DNA from 3 places in the Marinobacter sp. H13 genome. Region 2 is predicted to be linked to each of the others. Evidence: predicted binding sites of a transcription regulator. Region 2 holds the regulator's gene; each other region holds the start of a gene.

Region 1 (10,720 bases), 1.9 Mb from region 2:
TCGTCGAAACCACTCAACCGGGCCATGACCGTGATCACCACAAACGGGAGGCAGAAGGTGACGTGAGCCAGTAGCAGGGAAACGTAACCCAGCTGCAGCCCTACCAGCAGGAACAGGGCCAGCAATGAAATAGCCAGGACAATCTCCGGAGACATCATCACCACAAACAGCATGCCGTTCAGCAGCTTTTTGCCCCGGAACCGGTACCGGTGCAGGGCCAGGGCCGTCAGGGTACCGATAACCGTGGACACCGTGGCGGCAGACAGCGCCAGCCAGAGGGAATTCCACATGGCATTGACCATGGCCCGGTTATTGAAAAGCGCCTCGTACCAGCGCAGGCTGAGCCCGCCCCAGGCATAACCGGTTCGGGATTCATTGAACGAGAACACCACCAGCACCACGATGGGCACATAGAGAAGGATGTAGACCAGAGTCAGATAGGTTCGGGGCAGCCACCGTGTCATCAGGCACCCTCCTCGCCAATTCGCCGCTTACTCAGGCGATGGGCGAACATGAGGAACGCCATGGTCACGGTAAGCACGATGCTGGCGGCAGCCCCGAAAGGCCAGTTGCGGGCATCGAGGAACTGGTTCTTGATCACGTTGCCTACCAGCAGGTTTCTTGAACCGCCCAGAATATCCGGAACGAAGAACAGGCCCATGGCCGGCAGCAAGACCAGCATCACGCCGGCCAGCACTCCGGGCAATGTGAGCGGAACTATTACGTGCACAAAGGTTGAAAGCCGACCCGCGCCCAGATCATGAGAAGCCAGCAGCAGCTCCTGCTTCAGATCCTCAAACACCGAATACAGTGGCAGGATCATGAACGGCAACAGCAGATACACCAGGCCAATGATCACTGCGCCCTCGGTGTAAAGCAGCTGCAGCGGCTCATCGATAAGCCCGACCGACATCAAGGCGCTGTTCAGCAGCCCATTGGTGGCGAGGATCAGCTTCAGTGCGTAGGTGCGCACCAGAGAGTTGGTCCAGAACGGCACGATCAGAAGGAAGATCAGGACCAGCTGACGTTGCTTGCCCACTTTGGACAGGGCCCAGGCAAACGGATAGCCAATCAGCAAACACACCAGCGTGGTCATCGCCGCCATGTACAGGGAATGCAGGAAGACGTCCAGATACAGGGGATCAAACAGCTGGCGATAGGCATCCAGATTCAGGGGCAGAGACAGGAACGAGACCGGGTCACGGGTCATGACACTGGCGCCTACCACCAGCAGATTGGGCGCCAGTACCAGGAACAGGAGCCAGCCCCAGACCAGAATCAGGACAGCGTTTTTGAACGGCTGCTGCATAATGCTATGCATCGGCCGGCAGTTCCTCTTCGCTCCTCTGGCTGGCTTCTTCTGGAAGCAGCCATTCCCAACCATCAACCCAGCTGACTTTTACGGGCTCTCCAAGCCGGTAATCAAACGCCGGGTCATCTTCATCAAAGAATTCACTGGCCAGAACTTCGGTGCCATCGGCGAGATGGATGACCGAATCCAGCGTGCTGCCCTTGTAATTGCGCTCGACAATCTTGCCTGCGACGCCGTTCTCGTCGTCAGGGTCGAGAACGCGGATATCTTCCGGTCGCAGCAGGACATGCAGGGACTGCTCGGCCTGCACCGGAAAATCCGGACGACGCAGTGTTCGCTTGAGGCCAAACACATCCACCGTAATGGAACCGTCCTGAACCGACTCAACGGTGCCCGGAAAAAAGTTCGTCTCACCCACAAACCGCGCGGTGAACAGATTCGCCGGTCGCTCATAGACTTCCCGGGGCGTTCCCAGTTGCTGAACGAGGCCATCCTTGAGCACCACCACCCGATCCGACATCGACAGCGCCTCTTCCTGATCGTGGGTCACAAAGACAAAGGTGATGCCGAGCTCCCGCTGCAGTCGCTTCAGCTCCACCTGCATGGTGCGACGCAGTTTGTAATCGAGGGCCGAAAGGGGTTCATCCAGCAGTAGCAGGCGTGGGCGTTTGACCACCGCGCGGGCAATGGCGACCCTCTGCTGCTGTCCGCCGGACAACTGATGGGGTTTGCGCCGGGCAAAATCCTGCAACTGCACCATGGCCAGGGCTTCATCGACACGCTGGCGAATCTCGTCCTTGGGACGTTTTTCCATCTTCAGGCCGTAGGCCACGTTGTCGAACACTGACATGTGGGGGAACAGCGCGTAGTGCTGGAAAACGGTATTCAGCGGCCGGTTTTCCGGGGCGGTGTGAGTGAGATTTTCTCCCGCCAGGGTAATGGTGCCCTCGTCAGGATGCTCAAAGCCCGCCATGAGGCGCAGCAGCGTAGTCTTACCGCAGCCGGAAGGCCCCAACAGGGTAATGAACTCGCCGTCGTAGATCTCAAGATCCAGACCGTCGAGCACCGTTTTGCCACCGAATTGCTTGGAAACATTGCTCAGGGATAGCAGTGTCTGTTTCATCGGCGCTGCCCAAAGAATGAGCGGCCTATTTTTCCAGAAACCGACGCAAACAAAAAGGGGCGCCGGAGTATTACAGCCCCGGCGCCCCTTTGACTGACAAAGCCCTCAAGCCTTCGACGGGCTCTCAGGTATTGTCAGGCTTCAGTCTTCAGCGACACTGTTCAGATAGGCCTTGTCGGAAATGTTGGTCCACTGACGAACCTGCTTGAGGTAGTCACGCTGTGAATCGATAATTTCTTTCGCAAGCGGATCCTTCTCAGCGGCTTCGGCCAGCAAACGGTTAGTGGTGCTGCGCAGGGCATCAATGACTTCCGGCGGGAATACCTTGTGAGTTACATCCGGGTAGTCTTCTTTCATGCGATCCCAGGCCACGCCACTCTGGTGGGTGCTCTGGATGTACATGTCATAGGCAGCGGTGCGCATGGCAACCCGCAGGATCTCCTGAAGATCCTTTGGCAGCTCTTCCCAGGTCTTCTTGTTGATCAGGAACTGAACTTCCGCGCCCGGCTCCTGCCAGCCCGAATAGTAGTACTTGGCGATCTGGTGGAAACCCATCTGGAAATCCAGGGCAGGACCGACCCATTCAACGGCATCCACGGTGCCACGCTCGAGTGCGGTGTACAGCTCACCCGGCGGCAGGTTGGTCACGGCAACACCCAATTCCGACATAACCTCGCCAGCGAACCCCGGGGTGCGCATCTTCAGGCCCTGAAGATCCTCAAGTGAATTGATCTCCTCGCGGAACCAGCCACCCATCTGGTTACCGGTATTACCACCCGGGAAGGACAGCATGCCATAGGGTTCATACACCTTCTGCATCAGCTCCATGCCCTCACCGTGGTAGAACCAGGCGTACATCTCGGGCGCGATCAGCCCGAACGGAATGGTGGTGAAGTACATAGCGTTCGGGATTGAGCCCTTGTAGTAATAGGACGCGGTATGGCCCATGTCGTACTGGCCGTTGCGAACGAGATCGAAGATTCCGAAGGGGGCCTTGTGCTTGTTGGATGGATCTATGCGAATCAGCAGACGGCCATCCGACATGGTCTCTGCCATGTCCGCCATATGCTGAACAGTCTCCCCCAGTACCGGAGAGTTTGGCCCCCAGGTTTGCGCAAGGCGCAGGGTATAGCTTTCCTCGGCGGAGCTGGCACTGCTCGCGAAGAGCACCACCGACGCCAATATTGCTTTTAGCGAGCGGGTCATTGTTGTGGAACCTCTATTTCGTTGTTATGCGATGGCTTTTGTTAACCCTCGAATCTTATCCCGAGAGATCCAAGAAGACCAAATAGTGGCGAATGATCACTTCTTTTCATAAGCTCAAGCTCAAGATCAGACGGTTACCAAACTCAGAGAAACGGTGTAACGCCAATGCAGGAAAAGGATCTTTCGCAGCAGCGCGCGCGGTTGCAGGCCCTCCGTGAGAACTACGTCGCCAGGATGCCCGAAACGTTCGAGCGCCTGGAACATCTTATCGGGAGTATTCCTGCCCAAGACCTGCCCTCCGAGTCGGGCGACCTGAACTCGACTTTGACACTGTTAGTCCACGAGGTACATAAACTCGCCGGGTCCTCAGGCTCTCTTGGGCTTCATTGTGTGTCTGAAGCTGCAAGGCAACTTATGTCGCTTGCGGAGCTTTGGCACACCCACCCTCAGGACCCGATAACAAAAAAAGACCTGATGGCAAAACTGATCGCCACAATGCGCGAGTGCGATACCGAATCAACAATTACGGAGAAAAAAGAACCAACGCGAAAAGGGTCTCGCAAAATTCACATAGTGGACGACGACGAGCTCCTTGCCCAAGAAATGCTTACCTGGCTTCTGGAGGCAGGCTTTGACGCCGAGGCATTCTTCTCTTCCTCGGTCTATCTGGACATATTCGAAACCCTGTCGCGACCGGACATGATTATCATGGACGTTGCTTTCGGCGAGGACACGGCAGCAGGACCAGACACCGTAAGGCAGCTCCGCAACAGGCTCGGCCGTATGCCCGCGGTTATCTTTCTCTCAGTCCACGACGAAATGCCTGCCAGACTGGCCGCGCTGAGAGCGGGCGCTTCCCGCTACCTTGTAAAACCGATCAGCAAAACTCGATTGATGGACATTGCGCACGAATTTGCCGAGCGTAAACATACGCCCAAATACCGCGTTCTCATGGTGGATGATGATCAAACGGTCCTGCAGGCAGCAAAAATCCAGCTGGAGCAGATCGGCCTTGAAGTGCATGCTACCGACGAGCCTTTGCAAGCACTGAGAACTGCTCGCCAGATAAATCCGGATGTCATTATTCTCGATATCATGATGCCTGAAGTCTCAGGAACCGAGCTCGCCGCTATTCTCAGAGAGGACCGGCAGTTTGACGCTACACCGATCGTGTTTCTGACCTCTCAAACCCATCAGGATGAGAAAACTCTGAGTGTGGCACTTGGTGGTGACGACTATATATTGAAGCCTTTTGATGCCGATTACCTGACCGCTACCATATTCTCCAGAGCCAAGCGCTCTCGCCGACTGCGTCAGCTGATCAGCGAGAGCGCCCCTGGTTGATCAGACTTTGAACTGCCCGACCAGCTCCCGTAGGCTCTCACCAAGCCGCGCCAGTTCATGACTGGCCTCGTTGGTTTGGGTTACGCCGGTATCGCTACGCTGGGCAGCGTCGACAATGCGGACCACGTTCTGATTGACCTCTTCAGCCACCTGGCTTTGTTGCTCTGAGGCGGTTGCGATCTGGGTTACCTGATCATGAATCTTGCCAATCGAGGTCTCGATGGTTCGCAGCGCGCTGGTTGCATGATTGATCCTTTCGACCGTTTCCGTTGAACGGTTGCGTGATTTGTTCATCCGCTCCACCGATGCCTTGGATTCAGTCACAAAGCCGTCAATCATGGTACGAATCTGATCAGCGGACTCGGCGCTGCGTTTTGCAAGCTGGCGTACTTCATCAGCAACCACCGAGAACCCACGACCATGCTCGCCGGCCCGGGCTGCCTCAATCGCGGCATTGAGAGCCAGCAGGTTGGTCTGTTCAGTTACCGCATGGATGACATCCAGTACCTGCTGGATCTCATCGGATTTTTCCGCAAGGGCGTTGATACTGCGGGCCGTGTCCTCGATCTCCTCGGACAGCTTGTTCACCGCGCCCTGGGCACTGCTAATGGTTTCACCACCCTCACGGGCCATGCGGTCGGCGTCCGAGGCCGAGCTCTCAACCTCATTGGCATTGCCGGAAATCTGCTGGATGGTCGCGGCCATTTCATTGATCGCAGAGGCAATCTGGTCAGTCTCGGAGCCCTGTTCCTGAACCGAGGCCCGGGTTTCATTCGCGACCCGGCTGAGCTCTTCCGCCGCGGACGCCACCTGATCCGTGGTGGCGCCGACTTCTCGCATGGTGTCCTGGATCTTGACGACAAAGGCATTGAAACGACGACCGAGCTCGGCCAGCTCGTCGGTACCCTCATCCGGCAACCGCTGGCGGAGATCGCCCTCACCATCAGCAATTTCCTGCATCATGTTGCTGACGTTCTTCAGCGGCCGGGTCACGCTACGGCCAACGAATACGCCGATCACCAGAGCGATTACGACAACCACAACCGTCACCAGAAGGATAAAGCCCAGGGCCTCCGCCATGCCCGCTTCAATGTCCTCGCGAGCAGCAGCGACCTGCCGGTCAATATCGGTAATGTAGACACCAGCACCGATCATCCAGTCCCAGTCCGGGATAATGGTGGAATAGGACATCTTGGGTTCTTCATTGCCGGAGGCAGGGTTCATCCAGTCATAGCCGTAGAAGCCCTCACCGCGGGCAGCGACGAACAGATCGGCCACCAACCCCCTGACAACCGGATTCTTGGTCGGTCCTTCTTTGGAAGGGTCCGGGGCATAGGCCAGGTTGTATACATCCCTGGTATAGGCGAACACGTAGTTCGTCTCATCAAAACGGATCGAGCGCAGGCGCGCCGCTGCCGCCTCCTTCGCTTCCGCCTCCGTCATCGATGGGTCATTCTTGGCCTCCAGAACCACGGCCTCTGCGGCATCAATGAGATTCTGTAAACCAGCCTTCCGTGCTTCCAGGAGGCTGTTCTCAAGACGCTTGAGCTCATCTTCACCATTGGCCTGAATCTGACTGGCGGTGATCCACGCCAATGTTGCCGCCGTGACGAGTACCGGCACAAGTACTGCCACCAGCAAGCGCGAGCGTATTTTCACTTTACTCAAGACATTCATTTTTCCGAACTCTCCAGGGAATTTCCGTTGGTGAGGATTATCCACGGACCACTTGGCGTGATCTGTTCCAGTTTGTTAAGGCAGGTTTCAGCAGGCGCACTGATTCGCCGAGCCGCCTGCCATCGGACAAACCTTCCACCATTATTTTCAGCTAGGTACAGTAACGGCAGTAACCCGATTGTCTTGAGCGGGAATCAGACTAAAGGACCACTACGAAGGTAGGCCAATGAAGCACCTGTTTCTGGTACGCCACGCCAAGTCCAGCTGGGCCGACGAATCACTTTCTGACCGGGAACGCCCCCTCAATGCGCGGGGCATCAGCCAACTGGCCCCATTGGGAAATACCCTGAAATCTGTCGGCGCGTTCGAAGGCGATGTATACAGCAGCAACGCCAAGCGGGCCGTCGCGACACTGCAAGGCATACTGCCCGACACAGTTGCAGCCGAGCGCTGCCACACCCTGAGTGAGCTGTATACCTTTGACTATCGGCGACTACTCGCATGGCTCGAAGAGCAGGCAGAAGCTCCACAGATTACCCTGGTCGGCCACAACCCGGCGTTACTGGAACTTGCCCAGTCCCTCCTGAAGCAGCCCCCGGAACAGCTACCCACCGCCAGCGTTATTCACATCCGGCTTTCGATCAAACACTGGCGCCAGATTGGTCGCGGCAAGGGCAAACTGGTGACTCTGATAACGCCACAGGATTACAGCTACGCCCACTGCGAACGAAAGCTTAAAAAGACAGCCAGAACCGCGGGGGACGATCCTGCAAGGGACATTCCCAAGGCCCTTCACCATCAATTTGATCGGCTAAGGCAACTGGAACGGGGCGTCGCCCTTGGCCTGGATGACGAATTTCTGCACCAGTACCGGATTGCGATTCGACGCAGCCGTGCCATCGCCGAATCGGTTCAGGACGTGACTGGTGACAAGTCGCTGGCCAAGGGGGTTAAAACCCTGAAGCGCCATGCAAGGGCAACGGGCCCACTGCGCGACCTTCACGTGTTTCTTCAGGACCTGCCGGAACTTTGCGCAGATGACGCGGAAATTCGGGCAGCCTTGCAGATCTGGTTCGAGCGCGAAGCCGCCAGCCATCATAAAAAGCTGGCAAAGCGACTGAAAAGCAAGCGCTACCAGGGCAGCCTGGAACACTGGCGCAATCTGATTGATTCGCGAAAGTTTCAGAAATCGGCCGCAACACTCCGGCCGAAAGACATCCGAAGGGCCTTGGAACGTCGTATCAAGGAGTTCAATAAACGCACTGCCGAGCTGATGCACACTTCACCGGATGAAGATATCCATCGGCTGCGCAAGCAACTCAAACGAATCCGTTACCTGATGGAACTGGATGCAAAGACCTGGAAGCGCAACCTGAAAATCTTAAAGGAGCGGCAAGAGCTCTATGGCCGGTTCCAGGATCTGCACGTTCAGACTTTGCTTCTCGACCAGTTCCGCCAGGCGGCGCCAGAGGTACTGCCAGCCGCGCTCAATGGGATCGTGGAAACGCTGGGAAACCACAAAGCGAACGCCCGGAAACAGATTCTGACCCTTGGAGGACTCGATGGAGCCCCGTTATGACACCCTGTTTTACGACGGACAATGCCCACTTTGCGCCAAAGAGATCCGCACCCTGCGCAAACTCCAGCGTGGCAATCTGATCTTTGCGGACATCCATGAACAGCGCGACGGTAGCGCCAACCTGCCAAGTCACGAAGCTCTGCTCAGACGCCTGCACCTGATGACCTGGACCGGCGAGTGGGTCATCGGTCTGCCCGCAAATGTTCGCGCCTGGTCCCACACGCCCTTTGGTTTTCTGTTCAAACCCCTGCTGTGGCCAGGTATCTTCCAGATTGCCTCGCGCATCTACGGGAAATGGGCAGACAAACGCTATGAGCGCAAATACGCCTGCGCCATCGGAGATAACGAAACCGCTTAATCATGCATGTACGGGGTGTCACCAGGCGCCCCAAACCCTTATCCTGAGGTATAACCTTATTCCATCAGTATGAGGAGCTTACCCATGAAAACTGCCCATGATCTGGTAGAAGCCGCCAGGAAAGAGATTCAGGAAGTACCCCTTGATCAGGCGGAAGACGCCATCAAGAACGCTGACTTACTCCTCGATGTGCGTGATGCGGATGAGTACCGGGCCGGCCACATACCCGGCGCGGTCAACATCTCCCGTGGTTTACTGGAGTTCAAGTTCACCAATGATCCGGCGTTCGAGAGCCGCGATATGAACATTGTGTGTTACTGCAAAACGTCCGGGCGAGCGGCTCTCAGTGCAAAAGCCCTGAAAGAAATGGGCTACATGCACGTGCAGTCCATCGCCGGAGGATTTGATGCCTGGCAGGAAGCCAACAAACCGGTTGCCAAACCCGAACTGCCGTCCTTCGAGTAACGGGCGCTTACAGGCAGCAGGCCTTGTGCTTTCGGCCACTCCCGCAGGGGCAGGGTTCGTTGCGACCGGGCTTCAGCTGGCCCTCGCTGGTATCACCTCGAAGGTAATACCAACGGCCCTGCTCCCGGACAAAATCGGAGTTTTCTTCGAGAAACCCCCAGCCCTTGCCCAGACGGTAGACCGCACGAAAAAGCACCGAGCCACGATCGCCGGACTGGTTGGTGTCCAGGATTTGCAAGGAGGTCCAGTCTGGTGAGTCTTCCAGGCTAAGCGTCTCTGGCCGTGAACTCTCGTGCCAGGTGGCCCGCAGATAATCCGGCAGCTTGAGAACGAAGGCCGCGTACCGGGATCGCATCAGCGCTTCCGGAGTAGACGCTACTTCGCCCTGATGGAGAGGCTGGCAGCATTCGCTGTAGGATTTACCGCTGCCGCAGGGGCAGTTTCGATTTTCAGTCTGTAGAATCATCGGGCTTCGATCGTTTCGGCTATGCTCGTAATCCGGCAGTGTATCAATATCAAACCGGCGTTGCTCCGGCCTACTCCCCTGACCTTTTTGGTGATTTCCTTTGACAGATGTGTCGCTGTTACAGATTCTTCTGGCCAACCTTGCCATTCTTGCCGGAGCTTGCCTGCAAGGCGTGGCCGGCTATGGCATTGGCACACTGGCCGCGCCATTGCTATTCCTGATAAGCCCTGTGTTAGTGCCCGGTCCCCTGATCCTGAATGCCACTCTGCTCACTGTATTCATGCTGATCCGCAATCGCGGCGCATTGCAGGTCAGGGAAGTGCGTTTTGCCATCGGTGGCGGCGTTGCCGGGGCAGTCCTGGCAGCACTGACGTTGCTGGTGATTTCGACCAAAGGCTTCGAACTGACCTTCGGCATTCTCATCCTTGCCGGCGTAGCGCTCAGTGTTGGCGGCCTCAAGCCGGCGCTCAACGCACGCAACAGCGTGCTGGCCGGAGCCGCTTCCACCTATATGGGCACTATTACCGCCGTAGGTGGACCGCCAATTGCGATGATTTACCAGAATGAAAAGGGACCGTTGGTCAGGGCTAACATGTCGGCCTTCTTCCTGGCTGCCAGCGTGCTAAGTCTGTCAGGCCTGCTCGCCTCTGGCTACCTGGGAACCCGAGAGCTTTTCCTGTTCGCCGTTACTTTCCCTGGAGTATTCCTGGGCTTCTGGCTGTCAGGCAAGCTGGTTCACCGTATGCCCTTCGAGGGGCTTCGCCCGGTAATTCTCGGTATCGCAGCCATCGCCGGAACGGCGGCGCTGATTCGCGGGCTGATCTCACTTTAGGAATCGGACCAGAGGCGCACGCGGAATCGGTTTTTCTTCCACAATAAAGCCAGCCAGAGCGCGTGAGCATTGATCAGGAACGCCAGAATCCACTCGAATGCATCGTCCTTGCGGCTGTAGAACTCGGGCGCCACGCCATTCAGGATGACTGAGAGAATGCCTACCGCCAGAATAAGCTGGCAAAGATTCAGCAGCCTCATGCCCGTGTTCTTCCACAACGGATGGCTGCGCAATCCGGAACTGACCATCAGCTCACAGATGAACGTGAGCGAGAAATACAGAACCACGCCAATACGGCGGATCAGGTTGAAGCCGTCCCCGGCGTGTCCCAGAGCCAGGGTATAGGCGCCGAGCGAAA
Region 2 (10,720 bases):
GCCCGATCTCGTCCAGGGACAATACATCATCCGTCAGCCCTGCCTTGGCGACGGCCATCGGCATGCCGTAGATCACAGACGATTTTTCATCCTGGGACCATATATCGGAACCGCTCTGCTTCATCATCCGACAGCCTTCTTTGCCGTCCGAGCCCATCCCGGTAAGAATGACGCCCAGCGTCTTGCCCGGAAAGCTGCGGGCAAGAGAACCGAAGGTAACGTCCACGCAGGGTTTGTAATTGAGCCGCTCGTCTCCGGGCAGAATACGGATCCTGGGCTGTCCGCCCCGATTCTCGACCATCATCTGTTTGCCGCCGGGCGCCAGCAAAGCCAGGCCGGGCCGCAACACATCACCATCCTCAGCCTGCCGGACTTCAATCCGGCAGAGCTTGTTAAGGCGTTCGGCGAAGGCAGGCGTAAAACTCGCCGGCATATGCTGCACCAGAACAATCGGTGCCGGGAAGGTCGCGGGCAACACCGTCAGTACCCGCTGCAGGGCAACCGGGCCGCCGGTTGAAGTACCAATGCCAACAACGGCGTAATGCTTGGCCGGCCCACGGCGGCCATGGCGCCTGGGGGCCTCGGTTTCGCCCGGAGAACCTGCCGACGCTGCCGGAGCCCGGGTGTCAGGACGCTGACGCGGTGCTGGTTCCGGACGCGGGCGCCCTGCAGGCTCCGGCGCCCGGGAGGCCGGAGCTGAAGGTTCCGCGCGGGAAGGCGCAGGAGAACGGTTGCCGGGACGACTGCGGGCTACATCCAGAATCCGCTCAATCAAGATTTTCTGAAGCTGACTGTTGTCCCGGGCAATTTCTTCGAAATTCTTGGGCAGAAAATCAACGGCGCCGGCCTCGAGCGCATCCAGTGTGACCCGGGCGCCCTCATAGGTGAGCGATGAGAACATGAGCACCGGTATCGGATGTTTGCGCATGATTTCGCGCACGGCAGAGATGCCATCCATCACGGGCATCTCATAATCCATGGTAATCACGTCGGGACGCAGTTTCTCGGCCAGCTCAACGCCTTCCCGACCATTGGTCGCAGCACCTACCACTTTGATCTGGCCGGAGCTGGTCAGGATTTCCGTCAGCCGCTTGCGAAAAAACCCTGAATCGTCAACGACCAGGACAGAAACTGTCATCCACTTCTCCTACCCAATCCATCGTTCTTCGGCCTTCTCTGGCAAAAAGCGCCGGAAGGCCCGGCTCAACCGTAATGTTGCAACAGGCTTGGCACATCAATAATGAGTGCAATCCGGCCATCGCCGGTAATAGTGGCACCGGCCATGCCTGGCGTACCCTGGAGCGCTCGCCCAAGGGGCTTGATAACCACTTCTTCCTGACCAACCAGCTGGTCGACCACGAACCCGACCTGCTTGGTACCCATGGCCACAATGACAACATGGGCGTTATCGGGCACCTCCTGGCCAGCACCGCCACGAACCAGCCAGCGCTTGATATGGAATAGCGGGAAGACTTTATCCCGAACCACAATGCACTCGCGCCCATCGACGATGTTGGTCTTGGTCAGGTCCAGATGGAAAATCTCGACCACGTTGACCAGCGGCAACGCAAAGGATTGATCGCCCAGCATGATCATCAGGGTGGGCATGATGGCGAGCGTCAGCGGAACCTTGATGACAATGCGAGAGCCCTTGCCCAGCTCGGATTCGATGCTCAACTGGCCATTGAGCTGGCCAATCTTGGTTTTCACCACATCCATGCCGACGCCACGTCCGGACACATCCGAAATCTGCTCCTTGGTGGAGAATCCGGCGGCAAAAATAAGGTTGTAACACTCCGAATTGGTCAGCCGGTCCGCGGCGTCCTGGTCGTAGATACCCTTTTCGACTGCTTTGCGGCGCAGGACTTCCGGATCCATGCCCGCGCCGTCATCCTCGATAAACAGCAGAATATGGTCTCCCTCCTGCTCGGCAGAGAGGGTAACCGTGCCCTGGCGTGGCTTCCCGGCCTTCTCGCGGACTTCCGGAGCCTCGATCCCGTGGTCCACCGAATTCCGCACCAGGTGAACCAGCGGATCAGACAGCGCTTCAACCAGGTTCTTGTCCAGATCGGTTTCCTCGCCATGCATCACCAGGTTCACCTCTTTCTTGAGGTTTCTGGCGAGATCGCGCACAACGCGGGGGAACCTGCCGAACACCTTTTTGATCGGCTGCATGCGGGTCTGCATGACGGCGGACTGGAGATCAGTCGTAACCACATCCAGGTTGGATACCGCCTTGTGCATGTGTTCGTCTTCACTTTCAGCACCCAGACGCTGCAAGCGGTTACGCACCAGCACCAGCTCACCCACCATATTCATGATGTCATCGAGCCGCTTGGTGTCGACACGAACCGTCGTTTCCGCGGCCGGGGCATTCTCGCGAGCAGGCATCGCCGGTGCGGCAGCGCCTTTGGCCTCCGGCTTCTCGGCCGGCTTCGATTTTTCGGGCTTTGACGTGTTTGCTTTCGGTGAAGCCGGCTCTTTTGAAGATGCAGGCTGTTTCGGCGCTGAGGGCTGTTTTGGAGCTGCAGGCTCTTTCGAGGCTGAAGGCTCTCCGCCCGCGGTCGGGCTTCCGCCCTTGCCGTGAAGATCGTCCAGCAGTTTCTCGAATTCGTCGTCGGTGATCAGGTCGTCGCCGCCAGCAGATCCGGCCTTGGCAGCCGGCTTTTCTTCTTTACCAGAAGCCTCTTCCTCGCCAGCTGGCGCACCGGCAAACTGACCTTTTCCGTGCAGTTGGTCCAGTAGCGCTTCGAATTCGTCGTCGGTTATTTCGTCGTCTCCAGAACTTTCCTGGTCACCGCCGGCCGATCCGGCGCTCGAAGCCGAGGAAACCTCCGCTGATTTCTCGTCCTGCAGTGCGTCCAGAAGCTGTTCGAACTCGTCGTCGGTGATGTCGCCACCGTCTTCTGCCGGTTCGCTCTCTTCCTGCTCAGGTTGAGCGGCAGCGGCCGGTGCCCCCTCGCCCTCAGGCTGGGCCAGGGCATCCAGACGGGCAATAAGTTCGTCCGGAGCCGGTGTCAGCTCCTCATGATTGCGGACCTGCTCAAACATGGCATTGACGTAGTCGAGTGCTTCTAGAACCACGTCCATCAGTTCGGAATCCACCTTGCGCTTGTGATTACGCAAGATGTCGAAAACGTTTTCCGCGGAATGGCAGCAGTTCACCAGCGCTTCAAGCTGAAGGAAGCCGGCTCCGCCTTTCACGGTATGGAAACCACGGAAGATGGCGTTGAGCAGATCACTGTCGTCAGGATGTCGCTCAAGATCTACCAACTGCTCTGACAGCTTTTCGAGGATCTCGCCGGCTTCTACGAGGAAGTCCTGCAAAATCTCTTCATCAGCATCAAACGCCATGCGTTACCCTCATTATTCAGAAACCGAGACTGGACAACAGGTCGTCTACGTCGTCCTGCCCCGAAACTACATCTTCACGCTCATCGGCCTTGATCTGGGGCCCGACGCCCTTCTCTGCAGACTCTTCTTTTTCTTCAATCTGGTGCACCGTGCCCGTGAGCTGGTCCACATGACTGGCCATCACCACCAGGCTGAGCATCTGCTCCTCAACCTCTTTCACAAGGGCGGTGACCTTCTGGATGACCTGACCTGTCAGATCCTGATAATCCTGAGCCAGCAGGATTTCCGACAGGTTGCTGTACATGGTGTCGGCATCGGTTGCCATGCTGACAAAAAAGCGATCAATCCGGCCGTACAGCTCGCGAAACTCAGCCGGCTGCATTTCCCGGCGACGCAGGCGCTGCCACTCATCACGCAACGCGGCGGCCTCGTCTCTGAGGGCATTGGCCACCGGCATGGTTTCCTCAACCAGGTCCATGGTCCGGTTGGCTGCTTCACCGGTCATCTGCACAACGTATTCGAGACGATCAGAGGCATCTGTCATCTTTGACAGTGCTTCCTGTTGCTCGGCGTTACGGGGATCAATCTGGAAGTTCCGGATTGCTTCGTGCAGGCTCCGCGTCAGCCGCCCTACCTCACGGTACAGACCCTGATCCCTGACTTCGCTGAGTTCATTGATCAGGGTCATGGCTTTGGCATAATCACCCGCATCAACACTCTCGGCCAGTTCCGCTGCCTGCCGCTGGAGCTTTTCCGTCACCTCCGGTTCAAGGCCCCGATGGTTCTTTTTGCTATCGCTCATGAGAGCCATCCGACCTCTGGTTACTGGATTCTTTCAAAGATTTTCTCAATCTTTTCCTTGAGCACGGCAGCGGTGAACGGCTTGACCACATACCCGTTTACGCCTGCCTGGGCAGCGGCAACGATCTGGTCGCGCTTGGCCTCAGCAGTTACCATCAATACCGGCAGGGTTTTCAGATTCTCGTCCGCCCGAACGGCCTTGAGCAGGTCGAAGCCTGACATGCCAGGCATGTTCCAGTCGGTCACCAGAAAATCGTATTTGCCGCTTTTGAGCATTGGCAGTGCCGTGTTGCCGTCGTCAGCTTCATCGGTGTTGGTGAAGCCAAGATCACGCAGCAGGTTCTTGATGATCCGTCGCATTGTGGAGAAGTCGTCCACAATGAGGATTTTCATGTTTTTGTCCAATGGGACCTCCAGTTAGTAACACCCGGAATTCGTTTGACCTTTGCGTTCAAAGTCTAGCAGGCCGCTGTTTTAACCGCTTATTGTCGGACCTTTGCTTCGGTTGTAAAGCATCGGTTACCAAAAACTACAGACTACCTCGTTGGCGACACAGACTGAACGCGGTCAGTTGTCCGATTCCTGACGCCAATCCGAGAGCCGTCCCCGAAGGCGCAGGGCTGCCTGGCTGTGAATCTGGCTTACCCTGCTCTCACTGACGCCGAGCACCGCGCCAATCTCCTTGAGGTTCAGTTCTTCCTGGTAGTAAAGGCTCAACACCAGCTTTTCCCGCTCCGGCAGGTCTTCAATCGCCTCAGCGAGGCTCCGCCGGAAGGCATCGGAGGACAACCCCTCAAGGGGATTATCCTGCGTCTCTGTCTGTTCTATCGGCAGCTCTCCGGATTCATTGAGCTCGTCGAGGCTAAAAAGTCGACCGCTGTTGGAACCGGAAAGGTAGGAGTGGTATTCGGGCAGCCCCATACCCAGCTCTTCGGCCACTTCCTGGTCGTGGGCTTCGCGGCCAAGTCTATCTTCAACGGCCTTGATGGCCTGGGAAATGCGACGGGCGTTGCGATGCACGGAACGGGGGACCCAGTCACCCTTGCGGATTTCGTCCACCATGGCGCCGCGAATACGGATACCGGCGTAAGTCTCGAAGGTAGCACCTTTGGTAGAACTGTAACGCTGGGCGGCCTCGAGCAGACCGATCATGCCGGCCTGCATCAGGTCTTCAAGCTGGACGGACGCCGGCAGGCGAGCCATCAGGTGAAGGGCAATTTTCTTGACCAGCGGCGCGTGCTGCTCAATGAGCTGAGCCGGCTTCTGCGCACTTGACTGGTTATAGATTCCGAGGTTTTTCGCCAATGTCATGTATCCGGTTTTTTGTTTGACTGGATCCGATTCAGACTTCGACGAGCCGCTCCACAAAAAATTCCAGATGCCCACGGGGCGAGGACGGCAACGGCCAGCTATCTACCTTGTCCGCCAGCGCCTTGATGGCCAGTGAAGCTTTCGCCCTGGGATAGGCGTCCAGCACCGCACGCTGCCGCTGAACCGCTTTCTTCACGGCCTCATCGTAGGGAACTATTCCTACGTATTGTAGTGCCACATCGAGGAAGCGCTCGGTGACCCGGGTCAGTTTTTCAAACAGATGCCGGCCTTCCTGCTCATTCCGAACCTGATTGGCAAGAATACGGAAGCGGTTGGTTCCATAATCACGGTTCATCAGCTTGATCAGGGCATAGGCATCGGTGATCGAGGTCGGCTCGTCGCAGACAACCAGCAGCAGCTCCTGAGACGCTCTCAGAAAACTGACCACTGACTCGGAAATCCCGGCGGCGGTATCAACGATCAGGACATCGATCTGATCACCCAGTTCGCTGAACGCATTAATCAGCCCGGCATGTTCCATGGGGCTGAGCTGGGTCATTCGTTGGGTACCGGAAGAGGCGGGGACAATCTTGATGCCACCGGGTCCATTCACCAGAACGTCCTTCAGATCACAATCGCCGGCCAGAACATCCTGGAGGTTGCGATTGGCAGTGATGCCCAGCAAGACGTCGATATTGGCCAGCCCCAGATCGGCGTCGAGCAGCACCACTCTCAGGCCTTTCTGCGCCAGGGCAATTCCGAGGTTCACCGACACGTTACTCTTGCCGACACCACCCTTTCCGCCGGAAACTGCAATCACCTGTACCGGATGTGCTCTGCTCATACTGTTTTTGGTCTCTCGCCACGTTTCGCCGGCTTTGTCTCCGACGCCTGCTGTCAATCTGTCCGGTCTCAGGCGTGCTCTTTCAGGCCCTCTGCGACCGCTTGCTGTTGCTGGAGTGTTTTCAGCCGATCCACGGCCAACCGCACCAGCGGAACGGCTTCTGCGTGGTGCAGGTCTTCAGGAATCTTCTGGCCGTCTGTGTAATAGGCTACCGGCAGACCGGTTTCCATCACAAACCCGAGAGACTCGCCCAGCGTCAGGGCCTCGTCGATTTTGGTCATCACACAGCCCGCAAGATTTGCCATCTTATAGCAATGCCACACGGATTTCATGATGCGAGGCTGACTGGTTGCCGAGACCACCAGATGGGTTTTGATATTGTGATGGCTGCGAGCCAGTTCGGCCAGCTGTTCCTGATAGCCTTTGTCCGCACTGGTCAGTCCGGCGGTATCAATCAGCACCAGATGACGGTCTGACAGCTCGTCCAGAATATCGTCCAGACTGTGGCTCTCATCCACGACCCGAACCGGCACATTCAGGATCCGACCGAACACGAATAACTGCTCGTGCGCCGCCACCCGATAGCGATCCGTGGTCACCAGTGCCACCGAGTCGGAACCGTGTTTGAGCACGTAGCGCGCGGCCAGCTTGCCAATGGTGGTGGTTTTCCCGGACCCTGTCGGACCCACCAACGCGTAGGCGCCACCCTCATCCAGCCACTCCATGCGGGAGGTCCGAACCCCGGTACACAGCATTTTCAGGGACTGCTTCCAACCGTCTTCCAGGCGCCCCGCCTTGTGACGACGGGAAATTGACCCCGCCAGATCACTGCCGAGGCCGAACTCCTGCAAGCGCTCGGCAAGCCTCTGCTGCACGGCGGTGGTCGCAGAAACCTCCGGCTCCTGTTGCGGCCGATGGCCCTGCATCATGTCTTTGAGCGAGCTGATCTCGGCCCGCATCTGCGCCAGCTCATCAGAATAGGCTTCCCTCGGCGCCTGTGGCAGAAGTTCAATATCACCAAAACCACCGCTCACCTCTTCCTGAATGGCAGCGAACGAACCGGCGTAGCTCGCGCCCTGCGATGCCCGCTTTTCCCGTACTTCACGGATGCGGTCCCGGGACCGGCTCAGCTCGTCCTCAAGACGCCTGTGCTGGTCGGCCTGCATCTCGGCCAAGCGGGACCCGTTGGTGGCTTCTTCTGCCTGGTTGCCCAGTCGCTGGCGCGCCATATTCTCGTCATAATCCAGCGCCGTCACAATTTCGACACCGCCGTCGACCCGACGATTGGAAAGGATCACGGCGTCCGGCCCCATCTGTTCACTGACCTGCTTGAGCGCCTCGGCCATGGTCTGAGCAAAAAACCGTTTTACTTTCATGATGCCTCTTCCTCCACCGGCAACGCCGTGCCGGCGCTGTCCGCTCTGTCATCCGCGCCGTTACTGGCCAACGGACGCCACGATCGTAATCTGTTTGTTATCCGGAATTTCCTGGTACGAGAGCACATGGAGCCGCTCTACCCCGTAGCTGGCGAACTTCGCCAGCACCGGCCTCAGGGGCCCGGACACCAGCAGAATGGCTGGCTTGCCGAGCATCTCCTGACGCTGGACGCTCTCCTGAAGCGAGCGCTGGAGTTTTTCAACCATATTCGGCTCCAGAACCAGGCCAATATCTTCCTGTCCGCCGGATTGTTGACTCTGCTGAACAGACTTTAGCAATAACTGTTCCAGATCCGGATCCAGGGTGATCACCGGTATCTCTGATTCGTTGCCGCAGATACTCTGGACAATCATCCGGCGCAGGGACTGCCGCGCAACGGTGGTCAACAGCTTCGGATCCTGACTCTTCGGATGCACGTTCACGATGGCCTCGGCAATGGACCGCATGTCTCGGATCGGCACTTCTTCCTTCAGGAGGTTCTGCAGCACTTTCAGCAGCAGACTGATGGATACGGTGGTGGGTACCAGTTCCTCGGCCAGCTTCGGAGAAATCTTTTCAAGCTGATCCAGCCATTTCTGGACTTCCTCATGGCCCAGCAGCTCGTGGGCGTGTTTCTGCAGTACCTGGTTAAGGTGGGTCGCGACCACCGTACTGGCATCGACCACGGTATAGCCGAGCGTCTGGGCCTGCTCTTTCTTGTCTGGCTCAATCCAGCTGGCGTCCAGACCGAACGCCGGATCCTTGCCTTCAATGCCTTCTATCTTTCCGAATACCTGACCGGGGTCGATGGCCAGTTCGCGGTCCGGATGGATTTCCGCTTCGGCAATCGTCACGCCCATCAGGGTGATGCGGTAGACGTTGGGCATAAGATCGAGGTTGTCTCGAATGTGGACCGAGGGCATCAGGAAGCCGAGATCCTGGGACAGCTTTTTACGAACGCCCTTGATACGACTGAGCAACTGGCCACCCTGTGACTTGTCCACCAGCGGGATCAACCGGTAACCCACTTCCAGACCGACAATATCGACAGTGGACACATCGTCCCAGCCCAGCTCCTTGGTCTCTCCGGGGGCCGGTAATTGACGCCCCTGATCGCCGCCAGCGTCACCGCCTGGAGGCAGATCACGACCCGCCGGCCGTGGAGCCGCCCCGCCCGCGCCCCTAGTCGGGAATGCGCCATCTTCTTCGACGGTCTGTCGCTGGTGCTTCCAGATATACCAGGCAGCGCCGGCGGCCAGTGCACCCAGACCCAGGAAGGCCACGTGGGGCATGCCGGGAATCAGACCGAGAATGATCAGGATAGCGGCGGCAATGGACAGCGCCTTGGGCGCGCTGAACATTTGCTGGAGGATCTGGCCGCCCATATCCTGGCTGGAGGTAACCCGCGTTACCATGATTGCAGCAGACGTGGACAGCAGCAGCGAGGGAATCTGTGCCACCAGGCCGTCACCAATGGTCAGTAGCGCATATCGCTCCATGGCCAGCCCGAAATCCAGACCGTGCTGCAGCATACCAATGGCAATACCGCCAATGATGTTGATGGCAAGAATCAGCAGGCCGGCAATGGCGTCGCCCTTCACAAACTTGGACGCACCGTCCATGGAGCCGTAGAAATCCGCTTCCTGGGCGATTTCGGCACGACGATGCTTGGCCTCATCCTGATTGATCAGGCCGGCGTTCAGGTCCGCATCAATCGCCATCTGCTTGCCGGGCATAGCATCCAGCGTGAAACGGGCGCTCACCTCGGAGACCCGGCCGGCACCCTTGGTCACGACCAGGAAGTTGATGATCATCAGGATCGCAAACACCACCAGACCCACGGCGTAATTGCCGCCGATCAGAACGGCGCCGAAGGATTCGATCACTTTACCGGCGGCATCGCCGCCTTCGTGGCCGTTCAGCAGAACAATCCGGGTAGACGCCACGTTCAGGGCGAGACGCAGAAGTGTGGCTACCAGCAGGACTGTCGGGAAGGACGCAAACTCCATCGGCCGCAGGGCGTAGACACACACCAGCAGAATGACAATGGACAGGGTGATGTTGAAAGTAAAGAACACGTCCAGGAGGAACGCCGGCATGGGCAGAATCATCATGCCCAGCAAGCCCATCAGCATGATTGGTATGCCCAGGTTGCCCCGCGTCAGGGTTTTGACGTTATTGAGGACTAAAGCTCTGTCCATGCCGGATACTTCTCCGATTGGCCGTGCCTGCAGGCGTTTTGAAGGTCGAAAATCTGACACCGGAGCGTCGTTTGGAAGGGTTATCGCAAGATCCGTACCAGCCCTTAGTGGATTTCACGGAACCGGCCATTTGCGGCCTGACTCCCCTTGCCAGATGCGGTATCCTTGCGCCATTTGATCGCGACGCCAAAATTCCAACCAGACACACAGGTGACCCCATGCCAATCCACGAGGTAAAACACCCTCTGATCCGCCACAAGCTCGGCATCATGCGCCGTGCGGATATCAGCACCAAGAATTTCCGGGAGCTGGCACAGGAAGTCGGTGCACTCCTGACCTACGAGGCCACCAAAGACTTCAATCTGCAGGAAAAGACCATCGAAGGCTGGGCAGGGCCGGTTAACGTGGAACAGATTCACGGCAAGAAGGTCACCATCGTGCCGATCCTGCGGGCCGGCCTTGGCATGCTTGACGGTGTCCTCAGCCTGATTCCGGTGGCCCGGGTCAGTGTTGTCGGCCAGATCCGCAACGAGGAAACCCTCGAGGCCAGCACCTACCTTGAAAAGCTGGTGGGCGAACTGGACCAGCGTATGGCCATGATTGTCGATCCGATGCTCGCCACCGGCGGCTCAATGATCTCCACCATTGACCTGCTCAAGAAGGCCGGCAGCACCGAGATCCGGGCCCTGGTGCTGGTTGCCGCGCCCGAAGGTGTTGAAAAGGTTCTGGAAAAACATCCGGACGTGTCTATCTACACCGCCTCCGTTGATGAGCGCCTCAACGACAAAGGCTA
Region 3 (10,720 bases), 320 kb from region 2:
CTGGTCTGATTCACAAGCTGGGCTACCGTGGCACCACCTCCACCGCCCTGAGCTTCGGTGATGATGCTCCTTGTCACGGCTATCTGGTTGGCGAGCCCCACCAGGGCCTGAAGTATATGTTCCAGATGATGAACGAAGCGCGGGTTGGCGTGGGTTTCGGCGCCGCTGTGATCGGTTATCGCGGCTACATGCACAGCCTCGAATACGCCAAAGATCGCCTGCAGGGCCGTAGGGCCAGCGAGAAGAACCCGGAATCCCCACAGGTGCCGATCATTGATCACGCCGATGTCCGGCGCATGCTGCTGGCCCAGAAAGCCTACAGTGAGGGTGGTTTGGCTTTGTGCCTCTACGGCGCCCGACTGATGGATGACCAGCACACCCATCCCGATGAACAGAAACGCCAGGAAGCCGGAAAGCTGCTGGACCTGCTCACTCCGGTGATCAAAGCATGGCCTTCCGAATACGGCCCCAAGGCTAATGACCTGGCCATTCAGGTATACGGTGGCGCAGGTTACACCCGGGAGTATCCGGTAGAGCAGTGCTGGCGTGACAACCGCCTTAACCCGATTCACGAAGGCACCAATGGTATCCAGGCCATGGACCTGCTGGGCCGTAAGATCTGGCAGGATCAGAGCCACGGTTTGCAGCTGCTCATGCAGGAGATGCAGGTAGATCTTCAGGCAGCCACCACCGATCGTTGCCAGCAATGGGCCCTGTCCCTGAGTGAAACCCTGCAGCAGGCAGTGAAGGTTACCCAAAGCCTGGGTAAATCCCTGATGGAAGGCGATCCCGACAAAACCCTGGCCAATGCCTCCTGCTACCTGCACCTGTTCGGGCACATTATGGTGGCCTGGATGTGGCTGCGTCAGGCCAATGCGGCCTCCCATGCCCTGGGTTCCGCAAATACCGATGATGAGCGCAATTTCTACCAGGGCAAACTGCAGGCGGCCCAATACTTCTTCCATTGGGAATTGCCAACCGTGGCTCAGGATCTGGTGCTGCTGCGCAATCAGGACGATACCTGCCTGAACATGAAATCGGAGTGGTTCTGATGGCTCTGGTAAATGTTGAGAAGAAAAATCACATCTTGCTGATCGGGCTGAACCGCCCGGAAAAAATGAACGCCATGAACCGCGAGATGTACCACCAGATTGCGGCGGCCTACCACCAGCTGGAAAACGACCCGGAGCTACGGGTCGGCCTGATGTATGCCGAGGGCGACCACTTCACCAGCGGCCTGCAACTGGACGACTGGGCCGGTGTCTTTGCCAATGGCAAAGGTATCGAACCGGGCGAGGGCGAACTGGATCCGTTCCATATCACTGGTCAGGCGCTGAGCAAACCCGTGGTCTTCGCGGCCCAAGGTATCTGCTTCACCTGCGGCGTGGAAATGATGCTCAACACCGACGTGCGCGTCGCGGCCAAAGGCACTCGCTTTGCCCAACTGGAAGTCAAACGCGGCATCTTTGCCTGCGGTGGTGCCACCATCCGCCTCCAGCGTGAAATCGGCTGGGGCAATGCCCAGCGTTACCTTCTGACTGGCGATGAGTGGACCGCCGATCAGGCGTATCAGTGGGGGTTAATTCAGGAACTGGTGGAACCCGGCGAGCAGTTTAACGTTGCGTTGGAAATCGCTGAAAAAATTGCCAAGGCTGCACCGTTGGGTGTGCAAGGCAGTCTGAAATCCTCGAAGATCGCTGTCAGCGAGGGACAGGAGGCTGCGAAACAGCGTTTGTTCCCGGATCTGCAGCCGGTCATGGCCAGCGAGGACGTAAAAGAGGGAATCCAGTCTTTCCTGGAACGGCGCGAAGCTGTTTTTAAAGGCAAGTGACTTCTAAATTTCCTCGGGAAACACGGGCTCTAGGGGCTAAAAGAAGCTGGCGAATTCATCAGAATTATGGGCAGCCGACCGGAGTCTTCCTTCCGGGAGTGTGAGCAGCAGGGATGCTGCGATCAAGCCCCCATGGATGGGTTCACGGCGTCTCCCGGAAGGAAGACTCCGGTTGGCTGCATGCTCTATAACGTCAAGGCTTGGGGGCAAGACTTCAGGCGGCCTCGGAATTCCCGGGTTCGCGACGAGCCTTCGCTTCAGCCGCTACCTCCGCAGCATAATCCGAATACTTGGCCATCAGCTCCTCCTTCCGATCCGGATCCCAATTGATTTTACTCAGATCCCCCTCGTAGTGGTCAATCACCCGCTTATCCATGGTTTCATACCACCATTGCGGCAGGTAAGCCGGCAACAGCATCGACGCATAACCACCCGGCAACTGCGGCGCCTTCTCGAAATGCCTCAGGGCCTGGAAGCTGCGTTGTGGGTGGGCATGATGATCCGAATGCCGCTGCAACTGGTACAGGAACAGGTTGGTCACAATATGATTGCTGTTCCAGCTGTGCTCCGGCTGGGTACGCTCGTACTTGCCGTTCTTGTCCTTCTGACGGAGCAGGCCATAGTGCTCAATGTAATTCACACTCTCCAGCAGGCTTGCGCCATACACCGCCTGGGCCGCCAGGAATGGTACTGCCCGTGGGCCGCAAACCAAGGTTGTCGCGCCAAAGAACCCGGCGCTCATGGCCCAGCCCTGCAACAACTCATTATCCAGGCTCCAGAAGCCCTTGCCTTTGCGGGCAAGCCGCGCCTTCTCAATCCTGATGGAGGATTTGATGCCACCCAGCACCGTACGGGGAAGGAACTTCCAGAAACTCTCGCCCATGCGGCTGCTGACCGGATCCTCCGGTGTGGCCACCCGCTTATGGTGGCCGAAGTTGTGTTCGACAACGAAGTGGGTATACCCGGTGGGCGCCAGAGCCGCCATCGCCAACAGCTTGTTCAGTCTGTTCGATTTGTGACCCAGCTCATGGGCCGTGTTGATGCCTACGCCATTGATGGCACCAACGGTAAGCGTCAGGCCGATTTTATCGTCCAGGGGCGTATCCTTGCGGCTGGCCAGCCAGGCGCCCATGAGGGTCATGGCGTACTGGGTCGGAATAAAGGCCTTCACGATCCGGTCGTAGTACTTGTCCCGTTCCAGGGTCTCCACTGCGGATTCCGGCGGGTTGCTCTGGTCCTCACCAATGGCCCTGTCCAGCGCCGGAATGATGCCGTGCACCAGAGCAGGGCCGGTCCAGGCCAGGGCTTTCAGTTTTTTGGGGGCCAGGGCGTAACCGGTCAGGGCCGCGAGCCCGATGCCCGGCAGGACAGGGCCGAGTAACCACATATAGCGTTTCGGATCCTTCCAGTTGCCAGTGGAGCCGGATTCGGCGGGGGAAACGACATTATGCGATTCCGGGTTGTCGTGGGTCTTGGCGTTCATTGTGTTCTCCCGTTCGGTGCGCGTAATGTCAATTTATGTCGGACAATCTGGCAATGCAACGACCGTCCGGCAGAGCGGGGTAGCTTGGCGCAAAATGACAAATATCATTCTTTTGGCGAAATCCCGTTTTCTGAGCCAGACTTCGGGGAAAACAAGAATTCGACGGTAGTGAAGAATCAGCTATGCCAAATTTTCCCTCCACTCCCTCCGCTACGGCTTCGTACTCAGTTCAGGGTATGCTTCAGGAGTATCTGGGCTCAGGGCAACTGACCGAGGTGGTTTACCGGGACAGCGCCGGCCAGATATGCACGGTGCACGATGTTATTCGTGAGCTTTGCAGTCGCGCAGGGCAGGATTTCCTGCTGCTCGGACGAGGCACCATGCTCCCGCTCGATCATGTCATCACCATTAATGGCCGGCTGCTGGCAGGCAGCACAGGCTAACCAAAGGGTAATCGCCGGGTAATTGCCTTTGGGCCGGGCCTCGCCGTACCCTGTTTCGCGTTGTAAATATTTATCAACAGAGGGATATGGTATGAACAAGCTCACGCTGGGTGCGCTTTTGGTGGTTCTGACACTGGGCCTTGCTGCCTGCGGTTCGGAGGACAACGAAGGCGTGGATGTCGAGCAGGCTGCGGACAACGCCGGAAACATGATGGAAGAGGCTGGCGATTCAGTCGAGGAAACCTACGAGGATGCTACTGGCCAGAACGAAAGCGTCATGGGAGAGTTACAGGAAGGAGCGGAAAACGCAGCTGAGGAGATGGGAGATGCCGCTGAGGAAGCGGGTGACAGGGTAGAGGAGGCTACTCAATAACTCTCCGATAACTCTCTAATTTCCGCCGGCGCGCCTCTGTTTGCGCTGGCGGGTCCTGGTCATCAGCGTCCGGGGAGGAGAGTGAGTCGAATCTTTTGCGGCCAGACAACCTTAATGCCTGAGTAACACAAATGTAGGATTAACGTCATAACCAGCCCCTATCTTTTTAGCGGAGTCGATCCGGAATTCTGTTCGATGAACAGGTTGTACCGGAGTGGCAGACAACAACACCGTTGAAAGGATATGCGCTATGAATCTGGAAAGAGCGTTAATTTCCGTGGCGATCGGGCTGGCATTGTCCGCCAGTGTCGTCGCAGAGATACTACCGACCTCACAAAAGGGCAATACCTGGTTTATTAACGCCGCGGCACAGCTTCAGCAGAAGCTCTCCCTGAAGTCCTCGGATAAGGCGAAAAACGTCATTCTGTTTGTGGGCGATGGCATGGGGGTGTCCACCCTTACCGCTGCGCGCATTCTGGAAGGCCAGAGGCAGGGCAGTCCGGGCGAGGAAAATCTGCTGAGCTTTGAGAGTTTCCCCTTCACGACACTCGTGAAAACCTATAACACCGATGCCCAGGTTCCGGATTCAGCGGGCACCATGACCGCCATGATGTCTGGTTTGAAAACCGATGCGGGCGTGCTGGGCGTGGACGAGGATGTCCAGCGGGGTGATTGCAGCACGGTTGCAGGCAATGAAGTAGTAACCGCTCTGGAGCTTGCGGAAATCAAGGGTTTATCCACTGGTGTGGTCTCCACCGCACGCATTACCCACGCCACACCCGCCGCTGCCTATGCCAAATCGGCAGATCGCAACTGGGAAGACATTTCGGATATGCCTGCTGAAGCGGTTCAGGCCGGTTGCAAGGACATTGCCGATCAGCTGGTCAGTTTCGAGCAACTTCTGGAACAACGTTACGCTGGCGTGGATACCGATGGGATTGACGTGGTCATGGGCGGCGGCCGTCGCCACTTCCTGCCAAATGATGCCAGGTTCAACAGCCCGGATGCGCGATCCAGTGTCGAAGGCGACCGCACCGATGGCCGCAACCTGGTCACCGAGTGGCAGGCTCAGTATCCACAAGGCGTATACGTGTATGACAAGGCCGGTTTCGACAGCGTCAACGCCGCAACCACGTCCAGGTTGTTCGGCCTGTTCAACGAGTCGCACATGCAGTACGAGGCTGACCGTGGCAACGATGTTGCCGGTGAGCCGTCACTGAGTGAGATGACTGCCAAGGCCATCGACATTCTGGATAACGATCCGGACGGGTTTTTCCTGACCGTCGAAGCGGGCCGCGTTGACCACGCCCACCACGCCGGCAGTGCCAATGGCGCCTTAACCGATACCATTGAACTGGCCGAAGCCGTAAAAGTGGCCGCGGATCAAACCAACCCGGAGGATACCCTGATTATTGTCACCGCTGATCACAGCCATGTGTTCACGATGGCCGGTTATCCGAAGCGGGGCAACCCGATTCTGGGCAAGGTGGTTAATGTTGGCGAGACGCAGCCGGCACTGGCCGCCGATGGCATGCCCTACACCACCCTGGGGTACGCCAACGGACTCGGTTTCCGTAATCTTGGTATGGAAACGGATTCAGACGTGGCCTACAGCCAGGCACCTAACGCCGGACGTCAGAATCTTACTGGCGTGGATACCACCACCACTGGTTATCACCAGGAGGCGCTGGTTCCGCTTGGTAGCGAGACCCATTCCGGTGAGGACGTCAGTCTGCATGCAAAAGGACCGGGTGCTCATCTGGCGCAGGGAACCATCGAACAAAGCACGGTTTTTCACCTGATCGACCAGGCTCTGGGCTTAATCGAAGAATAAGGAGCAAGGCAATGAACAAATTCTTTTACAGCGCACTGACGGCTTCAATGTTTGTCCTGACCGGGTGCACGGATGACGACGATAACAGCCCCGTGCAGCCAGCCGATGAGGCTGTGACCAGCCTTTCCTCGCAACAACTGGAAACGTCGCTGACCAACCCCTGGTTCCAGCAGGGCCAACAGGATATCGAAGCGGCGAAAGCGGCCTGGGCCGAGGTTACCGGTACCGTGGCCCCTGTCACTCAATCGGGCTCCCTGCAGGCGGCCATCGCCGATGCACGGGGCAAGGCAAAGAACGTTATCCTGTTCGTGGGCGATGGCATGGGCGTTTCAACCGTCACAGCGGCGCGTATTCTGGATGGCCAGAATCAGGGCAAGCCGGGGGAAGAGCATCAACTGAGCTTCGAGCGTTTTCCGTTCGCCGGCTTGGCCAAAACTTATAACGTAGATGCGCAAGTGCCCGACTCCGCTGGCACAATGACAGCCATGGTGTCTGGTGTAAAAACCGATGTAGGCGTGCTTGGCGTGGACGAAGACGTTAGCCGGGGCGATTGTGGTTCGGCCACGGGTAACGAGCTGATGACACTGACGGAGCTGGCGGAACTTGCTGGCAAGGCCACCGGGGTGGTATCGACTGCCCGTATCACTCACGCCACGCCGGCAGCCACCTACGCCAAGTCGGCAGATCGTAACTGGGAAGACATCTCCGATATGCCTCCCGAGGCAGTTACCGACGGCTGCCAGGATATTGCCGACCAACTGGTGAACTTTGAAGCAAACCTCGAAGCACGCACCGGCGCGGATATTGACGGCCTTGATGTGGTCATGGGCGGCGGCCGTCGCCACTTCCTGCCAAATGATGCCAGGTTCAACAGCCCGGATGCGCGATCCAGTGTCGAAGGCGACCGCACCGATGGCCGCAACCTGGTCACCGAGTGGCAGGCTCAGTATCCACAAGGCGTATACGTGTATGACAATGCCGGTTTCGACAGCGTCAACGCCGCAACCACGTCCAGGTTGTTCGGCCTGTTCAACGAGTCGCACATGCAGTACGAGGCTGACCGTGGCAATGATGTTGCCGGTGAGCCGTCACTGAGTGAGATGACTGCCAAGGCCATCGACATTCTGGATAACGATCCGGACGGGTTTTTCCTGACCGTCGAAGCGGGCCGCGTTGACCACGCCCACCACGCCGGCAGTGCCAATGGCGCCTTAACCGATACCATTGAACTGGCCGAAGCCGTAAAAGTGGCCGCGGATCAAACCAACCCGGAGGATACCCTGATTATTGTCACCGCTGATCACAGCCATGTGTTCACGATGGCCGGTTATCCCAAGCGCGGCAACCCCATTCTCGGTAAGGTGGTGAGCATTGGGGCGGAGCAGCCTGAACTGGCGTCGGATGATCTGCCATACACCACCCTGGGGTATGCCAATGGCCTCGGCATGCGCGACTATGGAAGCGAGACCGATGCGGACCGTACCTATGGCGACCCCATCAACGCCGGCCGAAAGGACCTGACCAACGTTGACACCACCACGCCGGGCTTCCACCAGGAGTCATTGGTGCCACTGGGCAGCGAGACACATGCCGGTGAGGATGTGGGCATTTATGCCAGGGGGCCGGGTGCCCATCTGGTAACGGGCACCAACGAGCAGAACATGATCTATCACATAATGGATTATGCCTCGGATATCAGCGGGGCTGCCAACCTGGCTGTGCGATAAATCCCGGGATTAATAGCTAAAAACGCGCTAAACACCGCAAGCCCTGCCCACTTGGTAACAGAGTGAGTCGGGTTTGCGGTTTTTTGTTTCAGAAACCCCTTTTCCTGCCGATAAGCCAGTTACATACACTAAAGTATGAGTTATAAACTCATATCAATTTATTAGTCTCCATGATGGCCTTAAATAACAAAATATTGGTAGAAGCAACGATAAAGAAGAGGTTCCTATGGGGTTGCTGGATCGGGCTTCAATAATATTGGGGGTGGTGAGTGCTGTTGTTCTTGCGGTCATCAGTGCAGTGGTGGCGCCTTTGCTAGGCCTTGAACCGGCATCAATACTGGTTGGACTGGTGGTTGGCCTTGCAGCCGCCGCCGGCTTTCTGGTCATCCGGGTGCTGGAGCCTGCCGAACGCGGTCTCAGGGCTCTGGATAAGGGCACCCTGGCAGAAGATCATCCGCTCCGGGCCCATTGCCGGCAGCTGCTTTCCGATGCGAAAGCCGGGCGGGCTCTGGTGGAAACCCTCTCCGGAAGCGCTGACAGGAACGCTATTTCCGCCGCCCAGGTCTCCTTTGCCGCAGACCAGCTCAAGATCCGGCTGGACCGTCAGGTTGAAGAAACCGCCCAGATGGCCGATTACGCGGGCCAGATTACCGAGACCGTGCGGGAATCCTCCGAGCAGGCGACCGATGCCGCCACCATGGCTCTCCAGAATAAGCAGGTCAGTACCGAGGGGCGCGAAGCGCTGGTCTCGGCCATCGATAGTGTGCGCGCGGTACACCAGCAGTCCGGTGAGAATCTCCGGCTGATCCAGGAGCTGAACGAGAAATCCAACAAGATCCAGGGCGTGACCGCCACCATTCAGGGTATTGCCGAGCAAACCAATCTGCTTGCACTCAATGCGGCCATTGAGGCCGCCCGTGCGGGTGATCAGGGTCGCGGATTTGCCGTGGTGGCGGATGAGGTGCGTCAGCTGGCGGGCCGCACGGCCCAGGCGACCGGTGAAGTGGCGGAAACCCTCGAGGAAATACGGTCCGATACCACACTGATTGTATCCCGCATTGAAGATCTTGCCCGCAGCATTGAGGAGGGCCTGACGTCTGTGGAAAGCGTGGGTGAGCGTCTGGAACAGATCAGCGAACAATCTGATCGGGTCCAGCAGCAGGTTGCCCGGATAGCCGAAATAGATCAGAACAACGAGCAGAGTCTGGCCCAGGTGTTCTCCGCCATTGAAACGGTGCGTGACCAGATTTCCGAGAGCGATACCAGCGTTTCCTCGCTGGCGGAGCAGGCTGCTACTTTGATGGAGCTTGCGGAAAAAGCCAATGCTTCATTTGCCCTGAACAGCGAAGCCAGTTATCACCGGCCGTTCTTCGATCAGGCCAGAGCGGGCGCTGACCAGATCGGCCAGATGTTCGAGCAGGCAATCCGGGATGGCAAGCTCTCAGAAAGCGCGCTGTTCGACAAGAGCCGGACTCCCATCCCGAACACGCACCCGCCAAAGTACTCAAGCAGCTTTGACAAATTTACCGATCAATACCTGCCGACCATCCAGGAGCAGGTGAAAAACGCCCATGAGGCCATTGTCTTTGCCATAGCCGCTGCGCCTGACGGGTATGTACCGACCCACAACAGGGATTTCGCCCACGCACCGACCGGAGATCCGAAGGTGGATCTGGTCAAGAGCCGGAGCAAGCGGCTGTTCAACGACCGAACGGGCATTCGTTGTGGCACGCACACCGAGAACATGCTTTTGCAAACCTATCGCAGGGATACCGGCGAAATCATGCATGATCTCTCCGTACCTATTTATGTGAATGGCAAGCATTGGGGCGGTTTCCGCCTGGGCTACCGTCCGGACAATCACTGACCGCGGCGGGATTTTCGGCCACGGGGGCTGTGGTAGACTCCGATTAATAGATCAATAGGAGACTTGTCTTGGCTGAACCGGAGTTTATTCCTGCCGACACGGACCCCGCCTCCCGCCGAAGTGATCCGGCGCGTAACCTGGCGGTGGTGGTCTACATCCTTCAGGCGCTGTCGTTTTTCGTAGGAGGCATTACCGGTCTGGTGGGCGTGATCATCAATTACGTCAAACTGGACGACGTCCGTAATACCTGGGTGGAGCGGCACTTCCGCTGGCAGATTCGCACCTTCTGGATCGGCCTGCTCTGGACCGTGATTGGCATAGTGACCACGCCGATCATCATCGGATGGTTTATTCTCCTTGGTATTTCTATCTGGATCATCTACCGGATCGTGAAAGGGGCTCTGGCCCTGAATGACGGCAAGGCGCCCTCCTGAACGGGCGACCGTTATCAGTCTTCGGTCACTTCCTTCAGCCCCATGGCACTGAACATCCCAGCCAGCCCCATCAGGCCCAGAACGATGATGACCGCCACTTCTGAGATCATTGACACGAGGGCGGTGAGGCCGCCGGTAACAAGCAGCAGAACACCGATGACCGTGTTGCTCACCGCCGTGTAATCGGTACGCTTGTTGCCCCCTGCCATGTCCACCAGATAGGTTTTACGCCCCAGCCTGACGCCCGCATGGGCAATGCTCAGTACGAAAAACGCAATCGGGTAAAACCAGACGCTGCCGATTTCCGTCCCGATAAACAGCGCGGTGAAGCCGACGATCAGGCACACACCGCTGGCCATTGCCGCCCCACGGATCATGACTCTCCGACTGGAGGTGTCTGCAGCCCAGCCCCAGAAGCTGGCACTGAGCGAGCTGGCGAGGCTGCTGGCCAGCAGGAAAACGCCCAACATCCAGCCAATGTCGGATTCTTTCTGTGCCAGTACGACCAAATAGGGTGAAGCCAGTGCCGAGCTGAGCAGCAGGGCCCGGGTAATCACGAAGTTCCGGAACGGAACGTCATCCCGGAGCAGGGACAGGCTTCGAAATGCCTCGTTGATGGCATTTCCGCCGCCACCGGTTTCACCGTCGTATTCTTCCACTCCGGCAAACAGCAGGCCGGCGATCACCCAGAGTGCCGCGGCCAGAAGTAATAATACGGTGTAAAAGGC

The links. The regulator FliA, encoded in region 2, starts transcription of late flagellar genes. The targets are predictions, from matches to a motif close to CTAAAGTTTNNNNNNNNNNNGCCGNTAA.
Region 1: AC5JQH_RS11365 (methyl-accepting chemotaxis protein) is a predicted target of FliA. The motif match lies at 6,823-6,850, and genes of this name have one in related genera.
Region 3: AC5JQH_RS04020 (methyl-accepting chemotaxis protein) is a predicted target of FliA. The motif match lies at 7,778-7,805, and genes of this name have one in related genera.

Annotation. Positions count from the first base shown of each region.
Region 1 covers NZ_JCACRU010000001.1:2,463,697-2,474,416, reverse strand. Annotated here, with positions in the region: gene potC (spermidine/putrescine ABC transporter permease PotC) at 1-464, opposite strand, end outside; gene potB (spermidine/putrescine ABC transporter permease PotB) at 464-1,321, opposite strand; gene potA (spermidine/putrescine ABC transporter ATP-binding protein PotA) at 1,314-2,435, opposite strand; gene AC5JQH_RS11375 (TRAP transporter substrate-binding protein) at 2,577-3,641, opposite strand; gene AC5JQH_RS11370 (response regulator) at 3,807-4,985, shown strand; gene AC5JQH_RS11365 (methyl-accepting chemotaxis protein) at 4,986-6,662, opposite strand; gene AC5JQH_RS11360 (CHAD domain-containing protein) at 6,889-8,241, shown strand; gene AC5JQH_RS11355 (thiol-disulfide oxidoreductase DCC family protein) at 8,225-8,599, shown strand; gene AC5JQH_RS11350 (rhodanese-like domain-containing protein) at 8,684-9,064, shown strand; gene AC5JQH_RS11345 (YchJ family protein) at 9,072-9,530, opposite strand; gene AC5JQH_RS11340 (sulfite exporter TauE/SafE family protein) at 9,640-10,362, shown strand; gene AC5JQH_RS11335 (hypothetical protein) at 10,359-10,720, opposite strand, start outside.
Region 2 covers NZ_JCACRU010000001.1:540,422-551,141, forward strand. Annotated here, with positions in the region: gene AC5JQH_RS02535 (protein-glutamate methylesterase/protein-glutamine glutaminase) at 1-1,138, opposite strand, end outside; gene AC5JQH_RS02540 (chemotaxis protein CheA) at 1,204-3,354, opposite strand; gene AC5JQH_RS02545 (protein phosphatase CheZ) at 3,371-4,156, opposite strand; gene cheY (chemotaxis response regulator CheY) at 4,177-4,560, opposite strand; gene AC5JQH_RS02555 (RNA polymerase sigma factor FliA) at 4,723-5,466, opposite strand; gene AC5JQH_RS02560 (MinD/ParA family protein) at 5,498-6,310, opposite strand; gene flhF (flagellar biosynthesis GTPase FlhF) at 6,379-7,686, opposite strand; gene flhA (flagellar biosynthesis protein FlhA) at 7,747-9,927, opposite strand; gene upp (uracil phosphoribosyltransferase) at 10,146-10,720, shown strand, end outside.
Region 3 covers NZ_JCACRU010000001.1:865,274-875,993, reverse strand. Annotated here, with positions in the region: gene AC5JQH_RS04055 (acyl-CoA dehydrogenase) at 1-1,052, shown strand, start outside; gene AC5JQH_RS04050 (crotonase/enoyl-CoA hydratase family protein) at 1,052-1,831, shown strand; gene AC5JQH_RS04045 (alkane 1-monooxygenase) at 2,046-3,314, opposite strand; gene AC5JQH_RS04040 (hypothetical protein) at 3,497-3,757, shown strand; gene AC5JQH_RS04035 (hypothetical protein) at 3,849-4,130, shown strand; gene AC5JQH_RS04030 (alkaline phosphatase family protein) at 4,381-5,964, shown strand; gene AC5JQH_RS04025 (alkaline phosphatase family protein) at 5,976-7,691, shown strand; gene AC5JQH_RS04020 (methyl-accepting chemotaxis protein) at 7,918-9,558, shown strand; gene AC5JQH_RS04015 (DUF4870 family protein) at 9,627-9,992, shown strand; gene AC5JQH_RS04010 (MFS transporter) at 10,007-10,720, opposite strand, start outside.